DNA from 2 places in the Gordonia cholesterolivorans genome. Region 1 is predicted to be linked to the other one. Evidence: riboswitches for the same ligand, from Rfam matches in the RefSeq annotation. Region 1 holds a riboswitch; the other holds the start of a gene.
The links. Region 1 has a riboswitch for S-adenosylmethionine ahead of ABFX36_RS11430 (aminotransferase class V-fold PLP-dependent enzyme). Riboswitches for the same ligand answer to the same signal wherever they lie in the genome.

Region 1 (7,068 bases):
GGTGAAGGTGGCCCGTTGCCGGACGGCACGGTTGAAAGTCCCTGGACATGGGCCGATACACTCGGCTGTCATGAACGAAGACCAGCCGGCGTCTCACGACCTCCCGGAGGACGACCAGCCGCGGTCGTGGAAAGCGGCGCTCCCGATGATTCTGGCCGGTGCGCTCGTGGTGGTGCTGCTGGCGTGGGTCCTGATCGCCGCTCTGGTGAATCCGCCGGAGGAACGGCTCAGCGACTCCGCTCAGGTGCAGCACACGGTCAACGACATGTACAGCGCGATGGGCACGCTCAACTACGACCAGTACGTCGGCTCGTTCTGTCAGGCCGATGTGGACGCCGCCGACTTCCCGAAGTCGGTCCAGTTCGCGGAGCAGAACCGCGCCGAGAACGAGGCCAAGGGCAAGATCGTCGTGCCGAACATGGACGTGGAAGTCACCGGCGACAGCGCCACCGTGAAAGCGCATTGGAACCGCGAGAACACCGCGGACGACGAACAGACGACCTCGCTGCGGCTGATCCGGGAGAACGGTGAGTGGAAGGTGTGCAACCGATGACTTACAGCGGCGACGTGACGTGTGAGCAGGCATGGCAGCGGCTCGCGGAGAATCCGAAGGCAGTCCTCATCGACTGCCGCACGCAAGCGGAATGGAACTTCGTCGGAGTGCCGGACACCGAATCGCTCGGCAAGCGCACGCTGTTCGTCGAGTGGATCGACTACCCGAACGGTGCGCCCAATCCGCGCTTCGTCGACCAACTGCGCGAGGCCGGCGTGGAGCCGGACGACGAACTGCTGTTCCTGTGCCGCTCGGGCCATCGGTCCATCGGTGCCGCGGAGGCCGCGGTCGCCGCCGGATTCGGGCAGGCGTACAACATTCTCGACGGGTTCGAAGGCCCGATCGACGCCGACGGGCACCGTGGCGGGGCCGGTTGGCGCGCCGCGTCGCTGCCCTGGCGACAGTCATGAAGGAGTCTGTGAAATGAGCCGAGAGCTGCCCGACTGGGTTTCTCCAGAGACCGTCGCCGTGCGCGGTGGGATCCTTCGCTCCGGCTTCTTCGAGACCTCCGAAGCGCTCTACCTCAACAGCGGATACGTCTACGAGTCGGCCGAGGCGGCCGAACGCGCCTTCACCGGCGAAGAACAGCGTTTCGTCTACACCCGCTACGGGAATCCGACCGTCGCGATGTTTCAGGAGCGGCTCCGCCAGATCGAGGGGACGCAGGCCTGCTTCGCGACGGCGAGCGGCATGGCCGCGGTGTTCGTGGCACTGGGTGCGCTGCTGAAGAAGGGCAGCCGCCTCGTCGCGGCGCGCAGCCTCTTCGGTTCCTGCTTCGTGATCTGCAACGAGATCCTCCCGTCCTGGGGCGTCGAGACGGTCTTCGTCGACGGAGAAGACCTCGACCAGTGGGAGCGGGCCCTCGCCGAGCCGACGGACGCGGTGTTCTTCGAGACGCCGTCGAATCCGATGCAGACGCTGGTCGATGTCCGCAAGGTGTCGCAGATGGCGCACGCGGCCGGCGCGACGGTGGTGCTCGACAACGTCTTCGCGACCCCGCTGCTGCAGCGCGGTCTGGACATGGGCGCCGACGTCATCGTGTATTCGGGAACCAAGCACATCGACGGCCAGGGCCGGGTGATGGGCGGTGCGGTGCTCGGCACGCAGGAGTTCATCGACGGCCCGGTGCGGGAACTGATGCGTCACACCGGTCCGGCGCTCAGTCCGTTCAACGCGTGGGTGATGCTCAAGGGCCTCGAGACGATGAAGCTGCGCCTCGACCAGTCGGTCGCCACCGCGCTGCGAGTCGCCGAATTCCTCGACGCCGATCCCCGGGTGGCCAAGGCGATCTATCCCTTCCTGTCGTCGCACCCGCAGTACGAGCTGGCGCGCTCGCAGATGTCCGGCGGGGGAACGGTCATCACGTTCGAACTCGCCGACCGGCCGGGTCTTTCCGGCAAGGAGCGGGCCTTCGAAGTGCTCAACGGACTGCAGATCATCGACATCTCCAACAACCTCGGTGACGCCAAGAGCCTCATCACGCATCCGGCCACCACCACCCACCGGGCGATGGGGCCCGACGGCCGTGCGGCGATCGGTCTCACCGACTCGATGGTCCGGCTGTCGGTGGGTCTGGAGAGCGCGGACGATCTGCTGCGCGATCTGGACGCGGCGCTGGGCTGAGCTCAGGCGTCGGCACGCACCGGGCGGTCCGCGTCGGCCAGTGCACTGAGCACCGTCTGGAACTTCGCGGTAGTCTCGGCCACCTCGGCGTCGGGGTCGGAGCCGGCGACGATGCCGCCTCCGGCCCAGGCGCTGACCCTCGTGCGTGACGAGTCGAGCTCGAGACACCGGATCGAGACCACCCATTCCCCGTCGCCGGCGGCGTCGCACCAGCCGACGGTTCCGGCGTAGAACTCCCGCGGTCCTTCGACCTCCTCGATGATCCGCGCCGCGGCTTCGGTCGGTGTCCCGCAGACGGCGGGCGTCGGGGAGAGCAGCGCCGCCAGTTCCAGCGCCGTGATCGTCGGATCGGCCAGCTCTCCGGTGATCGGCGTCGCCAGATGCCAGACGTGGTTGGTGGAGATGGTCTGCGGCCGGTCGGGGATGGCGATACGGCTGCACAGCGGTTGGAGCAGGTCGCGCAGATAGTCGACGACGTACGCGTGCTCGCGCAAGTCCTTCGCCGAACGGCTGAGTTCCTCGGCGGCGTTCGGAACGGGACGGCCTCCGGCGTCGAACTTCGGGGCCGACCCCGCGTAGGGAACGCATTGGAGGATGGAACCGCGTTTGCGGAGCAGGAGTTCCGGACTCGCGCCGATCAGCCAGTTGCCGTCGTGTCCCGGCGCTGCGCTCAGATCGGCGGCGAACACCGTCGACCCGCCGGCAGTGGCCGTGAATCGGCCGATCAGTTCGGCAGGCTCGACGGCCCGGGTGAGCGACGCGCCCAGGCTGCGAGCCACGACCACCTTCTCGGCGGCGCCCGACGCGATGGCGTCGAGTGCGCGGACGACTCGCTCGCGGTGCACCGAGTCCGGGGTCACCGAGACCTCCGCGACCACCGAGCCGTCGACCGTCGCGGGAGTGGCTGCGGGGGAGAAGTCGACCCGTTCGGGGGCGATCAATGATGCGGGACCGCCGGTGTCGAAGCCGAGGGCGCCGCCGACGAAGTCGACGGTGCCGGCGGCGAGGGCCTCTCGCGCCTGCGCCACGGAGCCGAACGCGGCGCGCACTCCGAATCCGCGGGCGTTGAGATCGGTGTTCGACAGCAGAAACGACAGACCGGCAGGCACCTGGCCAGGTTACCCGCGAGAGCTAGACGGACTTCGTTGCTGTGATGCGCTTCTCCCTGATCAACCGCTTGAGGAGGTCGCGGCCCGCGGATCCGGCGGAGACGGGGTCGGCGCCCGCGTCGGCACCCGACATGTTGACGCAGGTGCGACCGTCGACGCTCGAGGTCGCGTACAGCCACTGCTCGGTGTGGCCGTTCGCGGAGTCGTCACGGCTCTTGGTCTTCCACTCGCCGACGGAGGCGGTTCCGGAGCAACTGTCGGCGAACACCACCACCGTGTGTACCGGGGTCCCCGAGCCGGATTCGCCGAGCGAGGTGAGGTCGTCGGACATCTGCGACAGCACCCGGTCGTCGTCGGCGGCCCGCAGCACCACGACGGGCGCGCCGTCGTTGGTGTCGGTGACGGCGGTCCAGCCGGCGGGCACCCGGACCTCCACGGACGTCCCGCCCTTGAGCGCGAACGTCCGCGTGGTCTCCGGCGCCGCACCGGTGTCGCTGTCGGAGTCCCAGGGGGCGAGGATCAGCAGCGTCGTCAGTCCGGCGACCACCAGTGCGGTCACCGCCACGATGCCGAAGAACATCGGCTTCGGACCCTTCACCGGCGGCTGCTGCGGCCACGGGCCGGGCGGGAAGGGGTTCGGTGCGTACGGCGGCTGCGCGGGTCCGTACCGGTGGGGCGGCCCGTACGGCGACGGCTGTGGCGGTTGTGTCAGGGGCGGTTGTGGCAGGGGCCGGCCGGGAGCGCCGCTCGGATACTGCGGGTCGGACGGATGAACCACGGGAGGCCTTTCTGAACAGGGATGTTGAAACCACGCTAACTGCGGATCCGCCGGTGATTACACCCGCCGTGGTTTTAATGCTTTCCGCGAATGACGCGTACCGGCATCCTTGACGGCGGGTCACGAGAACCGGTGCGAAGCCCTGGCTGGCCGGTCGGCAACCCTCCACCGCGGTGGGGTGCTCCAGGTGACGACCCGGCCGGCGTCGACCGACGTCCGGCAAGTGCGGAGATCTACTGGAGTCGTGTCATGACCGCAATCCTCGACCGGGCCGTGTGCCCGGCACCCATTCGTCCCCTCGCGCCGGTGGTCGGTGCCGACACCACGGTGCCGACCACCGCAGGGGGCGAGACCGTCTACGCGAACCTCGACTACGCGGCATCGGCCCCGGCTCTCGTGTCTGTCGCGGAACGGCTCTCCGGCGCGTTGACCGAGTATGCGAGCGTGCATCGGGGCGCGGGCCATCTCTCTCAGGTCACGACAGCGCGATACGAACAGGCTCGGGAGACCGTCCGGCGGTTCGTCGGCGGTCGAAGCGACGACGCGGTGGTGTTCACGCGCAACACCACCGACGCCGTCAATCTCGCCGCGCACGTCACCCCCGGCGACGTGGTGGTGCTCGACATCGAGCACCACGCCAACCTGCTGCCCTGGACCCGGACCGGCCGTGCTCGCGTGGTGCCGGCGGCCCGCACCGTCGAAGAGACGGTGGGGCGGCTCGAAGCAGAACTCGCTGCCGCGCCCGCCGCGTTGCTCGCGATCACCGGTGCGTCGAACGTGACCGGCGAGGTGCTGCCGATCGGACGGCTGGCCGCGGCGGCGCATCGGCACGGCGCGCGCATTCTGGTGGACGCCGCGCAACTGGTCCCGCACCGCGCCGTCTCGATCGCGTCCTGGGGCATCGACTACCTCGTCTTCTCCGGCCACAAGCTGTACGCGCCGTTCGGTGCGGGCGTGCTGGTGGGCCGCGGCGACTGGCTCGATGCGGCGGAACCGTACCTGGCCGGCGGCGGCGCCACCGCCGACGTCGACCTCGACGGCGGAGTCGCGTGGCACACCGGTGCCGCTCGTCACGAAGCCGGATCTCCCAACACGCTGGGGGTGGTGGCGCTCGCAGCGGCGGCGCAGGCCCTGCAGGACATCGGTTTCGAGGAGATCGGCTATCACGAGCACCGGTTGCAGCAGCGTCTCGACGAGGGGTTGGCGCTGCTGCCCGGCGTGCATCCGCTGCGGGTCTTCGACGATGCGGCCGACCGCGTCGGCATCGCCGGCTTCACCGTGGAGAACCATTCCCCGCGCAGTGTCGCCGAATATCTGTCGGTGACGCGGGGGATCGGCGTGCGCGACGGCAAGTTCTGCGCGCATCCGCTGCTGCGGAAGCTGGGCTACCCCGACGGTGCGGTCCGGGCCAGCTTCGGTCTCGGGACGTCGTCGGACGATGTCGATCGTCTGCTGGCAGCGCTGTCGGATCTGGTGCGGCGGTAGATTTCTCGTCCGCTTTCACAGCGGGCGCGGTGGGGTTCGCCGGGCGCGGGACGTACGTCCATTTATGCCGAAATTTCTCAGTTGCGGCCGGGAGCCGGCACCTCTCATACTTGCAGAGCGCAATTAGTTGATTGCAGACTGCAACGAAGAGGGATGAGAGTGAAAGCGACGCCCGAACAGCTCGACGAGATGTTCGTCGCCCTCAGCCGATACACGCGGCTCAGGGATCGGGCGCTGCACACCGGAATCTGGAACGAACGCAATGGCTCACTCGAGACCGCCGCGTACCGAGCGCTCTTCGTCCTGCGGAACGGCCCGATGCGCTCGCGCGACCTCGCCGATCGGCTGGTGACAGACCCCTCGACCACCAGTCGGCACGTCGCGCAGTTGGTGAAGGAAGGATTCGTCCGGCGCGAGGCGCACCCCGAAGACGGGCGTGCGTCGCAGCTGGTCCTCACCGACGACGGCCGGGAGAAGGTCTGCGAGATCGCCGAGTCGAGACGACGACTCGTCGGCGAAACCGTGGAGGACTGGTCCGCGGAGGAGTTCGAGATATTCGTCCGCCTCCTCGGCCGGTTCGTCGACGCGGTCGAAACCCGAATCTTCCCCTGCACCACGAAAGCTGATTGATGAGTTCACCAACTGCCGCCGCGGACTTCCCCGGCCGGAACCTGACGCATCGTCAGGTCCTCACGATCATGAGCGGACTCATGATCGGCATGTTCCTCGCCGCGCTCGACCAGACGATCGTGTCGACGGCGATCCGCACCATCGCCGACGACCTGCACGGATACGACCTGCAGGCGTGGGTCACCACCGCTTACCTGGTGACCTCGACGATCGTGACGCCGCTCTACGGCAAGCTGTCGGACATCTACGGACGCAAGCAGTTCTTCCTGCTCGCGATCACGATCTTCATCATCGGGTCGCTCCTGTGCAGCATGTCGACGTCGATGTACGAGCTGGCCGGCTTCCGTGCGCTCCAGGGTCTCGGCGCGGGCGGTCTGTTCACGCTGGCGATCACCACGATCGCCGATATCGTCGCACCGCTGGAACGCGCCAAGTACCAGGGTTACTTCCTGGCGGTCTTCGGCACGTCCAGCGTGCTCGGCCCGGTGCTCGGCGGTTTCCTCGCCGGCGCGAACTCGATCCTGGGCGTCTCCGGTTGGCGCTGGGTGTTCCTGGTGAACGTGCCGATCGGCCTCATCGCACTGGTGGTGGTCTACAAGGTGCTGAACTACCCGCAGCAGAAGCTGACCGGACACCGCACCGACTACTGGGGCGCTACCGCTGTCGCGGTGGCCGTCGCGCCGCTGCTGATCGTCGCCGAACAGGGCCGTGACTGGGGCTGGACGTCGCTGAACAGCGTCATCTGTTACCTGATCGGCGCCGCGGGTATCGCCGCGTTCATTGTGATCGAGAACAAGATGGGCGACGAGGCGATCATCCCGCTCCGCGTCTTCAAGAACCGGGTCTTCGCACAGGGCATCCTCGTCTCCCTCATCGTCGGTGCGGTCATG
Region 2 (7,068 bases), on a different contig from region 1:
AGGCGGTCGCCGAGGAACTGGTGAGCGAGGACTTCCTCGGACACTGGCCGAGCGCGGAGGTCGCCGGTCCCGGCAAGCTCGCCGCACTGGTCGACGCCACGAAAGCCACCTACCGGGACCTGGTCTTCGAGGTGGAGGTCGGGCCGTTCGCCGCCGACGGCTACGTGGCCGGGCGGTGGGCAGGTCAGGGTACGACGTCCGACGGCCAGATCTCGTATCTGACGGGCAACGACATCCTGAGCGTCCGTGACGGACGGTTCACCGAGTACTGGGTGGCCTCGACGGAACTGTGAGAGTGAGCGCTGCGGGGTGCGGCTCAGTCCGCCGACCGCCGCAGGCGCGCGACGTCCATCGTCTTCGCGAGGAGTTCCCGGATCGGCTCGAACTCGGTGAGGAATCCGTCGTGGCCGGCGTCGGAGCGGATCACGTGCAGCCCGCCGACGCAGTCGCCGAGCTCGCGGGCGATCTCCTCGAGCTGGTACAGCGGATACAGCCGGTCGGAGTCGATCGCGCCGACGACGGTCGGCACGCTGCATCCGGCCAGGGCCGCCGCGACGCCGCCGCGGTCGCGGCCGACGTCGTGGTTGTTGAGGACATCCGAGAGCACCACGTAGGCGCCCGGATCGAAGCGCCGCTTGAGCTTCTCGGCCTGGTGCTCCAGATAGCTGGCGATGGAGTAGCGGCCGTCGACCAGCGGGTTCTCCTCCCCCTGGGGGCGGTTCTCGAAACGCTGGTCGAGTTCGCGGTCGCTCCGGTAGCTCAGATGCGCGATTCGGCGCGCGATACCCATTCCGGTGCTGGGGGAGCGGCCGGTCCCGTAGTAGTCGCCGCCCTGCCACGCGGGATCGGACTTGATCGCCTCGATCTGGGTGGTCTGCGTGCCGATCTGATCGGCGCTGGCCCGCGCGCCCACCGCCAGCACCAGCGCGGCGCCGACCGCGTCGGGGTGGGTGACGGCCCATTCGAGGGCACGGGCACCGCCCATCGAGCCGCCCGCGACGGCGGCCAGACGGCTGATGCCGAGTGCCTCCAGCGCGAGCGACTCCGACCGGACGAGGTCGCGAACGGTGAGCCGCGGGAAGCGTGACCCCCACGGCCTGCCGTCGGGAGCGAGGGAGCCGGGACCGGTGGAGCCGAAGCAGCCGCCGATCGCGTTCGGCGCCAACACGCACCATTCGTCGGTGTCGACCGCGCAGCCCGGCCCGATCAGTCCGTCCCACCATCCGGTCATCGAGAACTGATCGTCGGCCGGGCCGGCGACGTGCGAGTTACCGGTGAGCGCGTGCAGCGCCAACACGATGTTGTCCCGGGCCGCCGTCGGCGTGCCCCACTTCTGGAAGGCGACGGTGACGTCGGCCAGCGTGGCCCCCGAATCGAGAGTCAGATCGCCGATCGAGACGCTGACCTGAGCTCCGTCCGGACGGGTGGCCCAGTCGGGGTCGCTCACCGTCGTGGCCGGGTCGATACTGACCGACACCTGGCCTCCCTTCAGTAGACGAGACAACGGCAGTGGACGAGACAACGGCTACTTGACTCGCGCTGCCGCGGCGAACCCGGTGGTGAGGTCGGCGAGGATGTCGTCGATGCCCTCGATGCCCACGGCGAGCCGGACTAGACCGGGCGTCACACCGGCGGCCAGCTGCTCCTCCGGGGAGAGCTGGCTGTGCGTGGTGGACGCGGGGTGGATCACCAGCGAGCGGACGTCGCCGATGTTGGCGACATGGCTGTGCAGGGTCAGCGCGTTCACGAAGGCCTTGCCCGCCTCGACGCCGCCCTCGATCTCGAATCCGATGACCGCGCCGGCGCCCTTCGGCAGCAGCTTCTGCGCCCGTTCGTAGTACGGCGACGACTTGAGACCGGCGTACGAGACCGAGGTGACCTGGTCGTTGGCCTCCAAGAACTCGGCCACCTTCTGTGCATTGGAGACGTGGCGCTCCACGCGCAGGCTCAGCGTCTCGATGCCCTGAGCCAGCAGGAAGGCGTTGAACGGCGAGATGGCCGCGCCCGTGTCGCGCAGCAATTGCGTGCGCGCCTTGAGCGCGTAGGCCGGAGCCCCCAGGTCGGCGAAGACGACGCCGTTGTAACTCGGGTCCGGGGTTGTGAAGCCGGGGAACAGGTCTTCACCGTCGCGCTGGACGCGCCAGTCGAAGGTGCCGCCGTCGATGATGACGCCGCCGATCGCGGTGCCGTGACCGCCGATGTACTTGGTGGCCGAGTGCACGACGATGTCGGCCCCGTGCTCGATGGGATTCAGCAGATACGGCGTCGCGACCGTGTTGTCGACGATCAGCGGGAGGCTGTGCGAGTGTGCGACGTCCGCCACTCCGGCGATGTCGAGGACCTGATTGTGCGGGTTCGCGATGGTCTCACCGAACAGTGCGCGGGTGTTGGGCCGGATCGCCGACTTCCACGACTCGAGATCGTCGGGATCGTCGACGAACGAGACCTCGATGCCGAACTTCGGCAGCGTGTAGTGGAAGAGATTGTATGTGCCGCCGTAGATGCGGGGGCTGGAGACGACGTGCCCGCCGGCCTCGACGATGTTCTGAATCGCGTAGGTGGTGGCGGCCTGGCCGGAGGCCACCAAGAGGGCCGCGACGCCGCCGCCGAGAGCCGCGAGGCGCTGCTCGACGGTGTCCTGCGTCGGATTCATGATCCGGGTGTAGATGTTGCCCGGCTCGGCGAGCGCGAACAGGTTCGCCGCGTGGTCGGTGTTGTCGAACACGTACGACGTGGTCTGGTAGATCGGCAGTGCGCGTGTCTTGGCGGTCGCGTCGACTACCTGCCCGGCGTGCACCTGGGTGGTCTCGAAGCTCCAATTCGCGGCGTCAGACATGAGACGTCATTCTCTTTCTTCGGTCGGCGGCCCGGGGTGGGCCTCGTATGTTGGGTCCGACCCTCGGACCCGCGCTTGCTGCGGCGACTTCCGTCGCAGCCAGGTCATCACCCGGAGCACCCCACCGCGGATGGAGGGTTGCCGGTCAGCAAGCCGGGGCTGTGCGCTGACACTCATGACCTGTTGCTGAGGATATATCAACTCGATGCGGCTGTTGAAACGGCTTCACCGCCCCTGGTCGTAAATCTGTCGACCCGGTGGGCGATGTGGTAGGACCGCGCAAAAGCGACGACCGGTGCGAGCGGTCGGTCTCGGCGCGTCGGCGCGGTGTTCAAGGAGAACTGCTGCCGCACAGGGCATTCGGCGCGGATCTGCGGAGGCGCGGCGGTGCTTGCACGATCGCTCGGTCGCTGAGCTGCTCATGGGATATGCTGGTTAAAACAGTACGCGCGTTCTGTTTGGAGCCCGCCGCGCCGAACGACCGTCCGTATTACGTTTGAGGACGAGTGGCCGGCGGTCTACTGCTGAGGAGGGCACAGAGCCATATGGGCAAGATCAAGGTCGAGGGCACCGTCGTCGAACTCGACGGCGACGAGATGACGCGAATCATCTGGCAGTTCATCAAAGAGAAGCTGATCCACCCCTACCTCGACATCGATCTGGATTACTACGACCTCGGGATCGAGAACCGCGACGCGACCGACGATCAGGTCACGGTGGACGCCGCGCACGCGATTCAGAAGCACGGTGTCGGCGTCAAGTGCGCCACCATCACCCCCGACGAGGCCCGCGTCGAGGAATTCGGTCTCAAGAAGATGTGGCGATCGCCTAACGGCACCATTCGGAACATCCTCGGCGGCACCATCTTCCGGGCTCCGATCCTGATCTCGAACGTGCCTCGGCTGGTACCCGGCTGGACCAAGCCGGTGGTCGTCGGGCGTCACGCCTTCGGCGACCAGTACCGCGCCACCGACTTCAAGGTGCCCTCGGCGGGCACGGTCACCATCACCTACACGCCCGACGACGGAAGCGAGCCGATCGAGCACGAGATCGTCCGAATCCCCGAGTCGGGTGGCGTCGTGATGGGCATGTACAACTTCAACAAGTCGATCGAGGACTTCGCGCGGGCGTCGTTCAACTACGGACTGCAGCGCAACTATCCGGTGTACCTGTCCACCAAGAACACCATCCTCAAGGCCTACGACGGCGCGTTCAAGGACATCTTCGCCGACGTCTTCGAGCGTGAGTTCAAGGCCGAGTTCGATGCCGCGGGGCTGCACTACGAGCACCGGCTGATCGACGACATGGTCGCCTCGTCGCTCAAGTGGGAGGGCGGCTACGTCTGGGCGTGCAAGAACTACGACGGCGACGTCCAGTCGGACACCGTGGCCCAGGGCTACGGCTCGCTCGGACTGATGACCTCGGTTCTGATGACACCCGACGGCCAGACCTGCGAGGCCGAGGCCGCGCACGGTACCGTGACCCGGCACTACCGGCAGCACCAGCAGGGCAAGCCGACGTCGACCAATCCGATCGCGTCGATCTTCGCCTGGACGCGTGGTCTGGACCACCGCGGCAAGCTCGACAACACTCCCGAGGTGCGCGAGTTCGCGGAGAAGCTCGAGGACGTCGTCATCAAGACCGTCGAGTCGGGGAAGATGACCAAGGACCTGGCACTGCTGGTCGGCGGCGACCAGGCGTACCTCACCACCGAGGAGTTCCTGGGCGCTCTCGACGACAATCTGCAGGCCGCGCTGCGGTAGTCCTCTCCTCCGGGTGTCGGAGGTCACCGCGGTCTGTGGAATGGCGCTCGGTGTGCGGGTGTTGCGCATCGGGTGGACACCGAGACTCAGGACGTGGCGGCATCGTGCGACGGCGAGCATCCGGCTGGGCGGGTAGGCTGGGTGGTCGGAGCACTCGCGCTCGGCGGGTTCGGCATCGGAACCACCGAGTTCGTCGCGATGGGGCTGCTGCCGAACATCGCGTCGAGCCTCGGCGTCAGTGAGCCGACCGCCGGGCACCTGATCTCCGCCTATGCGCTGGGCGTGGTGGTGGGCGCTCCGCTGATCGCGGTGCTCGCGGCCCGGGTGTCGCGACGGACGCTGTTGATCGCACTCATGGTGGCGTTCACTCTCGGCAATGCGCTGAGTCTGGTGGCGCAGAACTATCCGACGCTGATGGCCGCACGCTTCGTCGCCGGGCTGCCGCACGGGGCGTATTTCGGCGTGGCCTCGTTGGTCGCCGCCCACCTCGCCGGCCCCGGCCGCCGTGCGCAGGCGGTGGGGCAGGTGATGATGGGACTGTCGGTGGCCAACGTCCTCGGGGTGCCGGCGGCCACCTGGCTGGGCCAGGCGCTCGGGTGGCGCGCCGCCCTCGCCCTCGTCGTGGTGATCGGTGCTGTGACGGTGCTCGCGCTGTGGCGCGTGGTGCCCGATCTGCGGTCGATGCGCACCACCGATCCCGCCACTGAACTCGGCGGACTCCGCCACGGGCAGATCTGGCTGACGCTGCTGGTCGGCGTGGTGGGATTCGGCGGCTTCTTCGCCTTCTACACGTATCTGAACACCGCGCTCACCTCGCTGGGCGGACTGTCGGAGGCCGCGGTGCCGATCGCGCTGATGCTGTTCGGCGCGGGAATGGTGAGCGGCAATTACCTCGGCGGCCGTCTCGCCGACCGCCTGGGCGACAAGGCCATCGCCATCGGCATGGCGAGCGCAGCGTCGGCGCTGGTGCTGTTCGCGCTCCTGGTGTCCACCGGGTGGCCGGCCGTGATCATGACCTTCTTCGTCGGCTGTTCCGGATCGGCCGCCATCCCCGGGCTGCAGACGCGACTGATGGACGTCGCGCACGATGCGCAGACGATCGCGGCCGCGCTCAACCATTCGGCGCTGAACGTCGCCAACGCTCTCGGCGCATGGGTCGGCGGGCTGGTGATCGCCCACGGTCTCGGTTACCGGGCACCGTCACTGGTCGGTGCGGTCCTCGCGGTGGGCGGCGTGCTGGTGCTCGCGGCGGCGGTGGCGGCTGCGCGGCGGTCCGGCGAGGAGATGCCGCAGCGGGAGGTCGCGGTTCCGGTCGGAGACGAGCCCGTGGGCGATGTCCGAAGCGGTCGCTAGGGTGGTCCCGTGACCACACCGTTCTCCATCACCACGATCAACGTCAACGGGATCCGTGCCGCTGTGAAGCAGCGCTCGGACGACAATCCGGGCATGCTCCCGTGGCTCGAGGACGCCGCACCCGACGTGGTGCTGATGCAAGAGGTGAGGGCAGGCGACGCGATCGCTCGCAAGGCGCTGCAGCCCGCGCTGGATGCCGGGTGGCACTTCGTGCACACGGAATCGTCGGTCAAGGGCCGCGCCGGCGTCGGGATCCTGTCTCGCCGCGCACCCTCGCAGGTGCGGGTCGGTTTCGGCAGCGACGAGTTCGACACGGCGGGACGGTACATCGAGGCGGATTTCGACTTCGGCGGTGAGACGGTGACCGCGGCGAGCCTGTATCTGCCGACGGGGGCGGCGCCGACCGAGCAGGAGAAAGACATCGAGAAGTACGAGGAGAAGCGGCGCTTCCTCGAAGTGTTCCGGCCCTACCTCGACAAACTGCTCGGCACCGGGGGACTGGCGGTGGTGGCGGGTGACTGGAACATCGCGCCCGACGAGCGCGACATCAAGAACTGGAAGGGCAATCTCAAAAACGCGGGTTTCCTCCCGCACGAGCGGGCATGGGTCGCCGGACTGCTGGAGGCCGGCTGGGTGGACGTGGCGCGCGAGCATCACGGCGACGTCGCTGGGCCGTACGCGTGGTGGTCGTGGCGGGGCAAGGCGTTCGACAACGACGCCGGCTGGCGTATCGACTACCACCTCGCGACGCCGGCATTGGCTGCACGAGCGCAACGGACGCGGGTTGATCGAGCCGGCGCGTACAACCTTCGGTGGTCCGATCACGCCCCGGTGACCGCGGTATTCGGCTGAGCGGTCCGCGGCCTCCGGGGCGCATCCGTCAGCTGGCCGATTTGCTTCCGCTGCCGATGCCGCCGATCACGCCGCCGACCAGTCCGGCCACCACCTCGCTGATGATGTCCTGGGTGGACCCGGAACTGGACAGATCGCCGCTGACGCTGCCGATCGCCTCGCCGGGAGACATCGGGCGAGTCAGGAAGCACGCGGTGAGACCGGGGAAGTCGCCTTCGACCCCGACAGTTCCGGTGACGGCGATGCCGCCGCTGGTGACCGGGA

Region 2: it holds a riboswitch for S-adenosylmethionine, as region 1 does, so the genes downstream of both, ABFX36_RS08980 (bifunctional o-acetylhomoserine/o-acetylserine sulfhydrylase) here and ABFX36_RS11430 (aminotransferase class V-fold PLP-dependent enzyme) in region 1, are expected to answer to the same signal.

Annotation. Positions count from the first base shown of each region.
Region 1 covers NZ_BAAARB010000011.1:50,249-57,316, reverse strand. The annotation lists gene ABFX36_RS11455 (Rv0361 family membrane protein) at 71-553, shown strand; gene ABFX36_RS11450 (rhodanese-like domain-containing protein) at 550-963, shown strand; gene ABFX36_RS11445 (O-succinylhomoserine sulfhydrylase) at 977-2,176, shown strand; gene ABFX36_RS11440 (isochorismate synthase) at 2,179-3,285, opposite strand; gene ABFX36_RS11435 (hypothetical protein) at 3,308-3,883, opposite strand; SAM riboswitch class IV at 4,182-4,295, shown strand; gene ABFX36_RS11430 (aminotransferase class V-fold PLP-dependent enzyme) at 4,313-5,548, shown strand; gene ABFX36_RS11425 (MarR family winged helix-turn-helix transcriptional regulator) at 5,702-6,178, shown strand; gene ABFX36_RS11420 (MDR family MFS transporter) at 6,178-7,068, shown strand, end outside.
Region 2 covers NZ_BAAARB010000007.1:165,188-172,255, forward strand. The annotation lists gene ABFX36_RS08970 (nuclear transport factor 2 family protein) at 1-293, shown strand, start outside; gene metX (homoserine O-acetyltransferase MetX) at 317-1,477, opposite strand; gene ABFX36_RS08980 (bifunctional o-acetylhomoserine/o-acetylserine sulfhydrylase) at 1,526-2,836, opposite strand; SAM riboswitch class IV at 2,903-3,017, opposite strand; gene ABFX36_RS08985 (NADP-dependent isocitrate dehydrogenase) at 3,382-4,599, shown strand; gene ABFX36_RS08990 (MFS transporter) at 4,693-5,952, shown strand; gene ABFX36_RS08995 (exodeoxyribonuclease III) at 5,962-6,804, shown strand; gene ABFX36_RS09000 (hypothetical protein) at 6,833-7,068, opposite strand, start outside.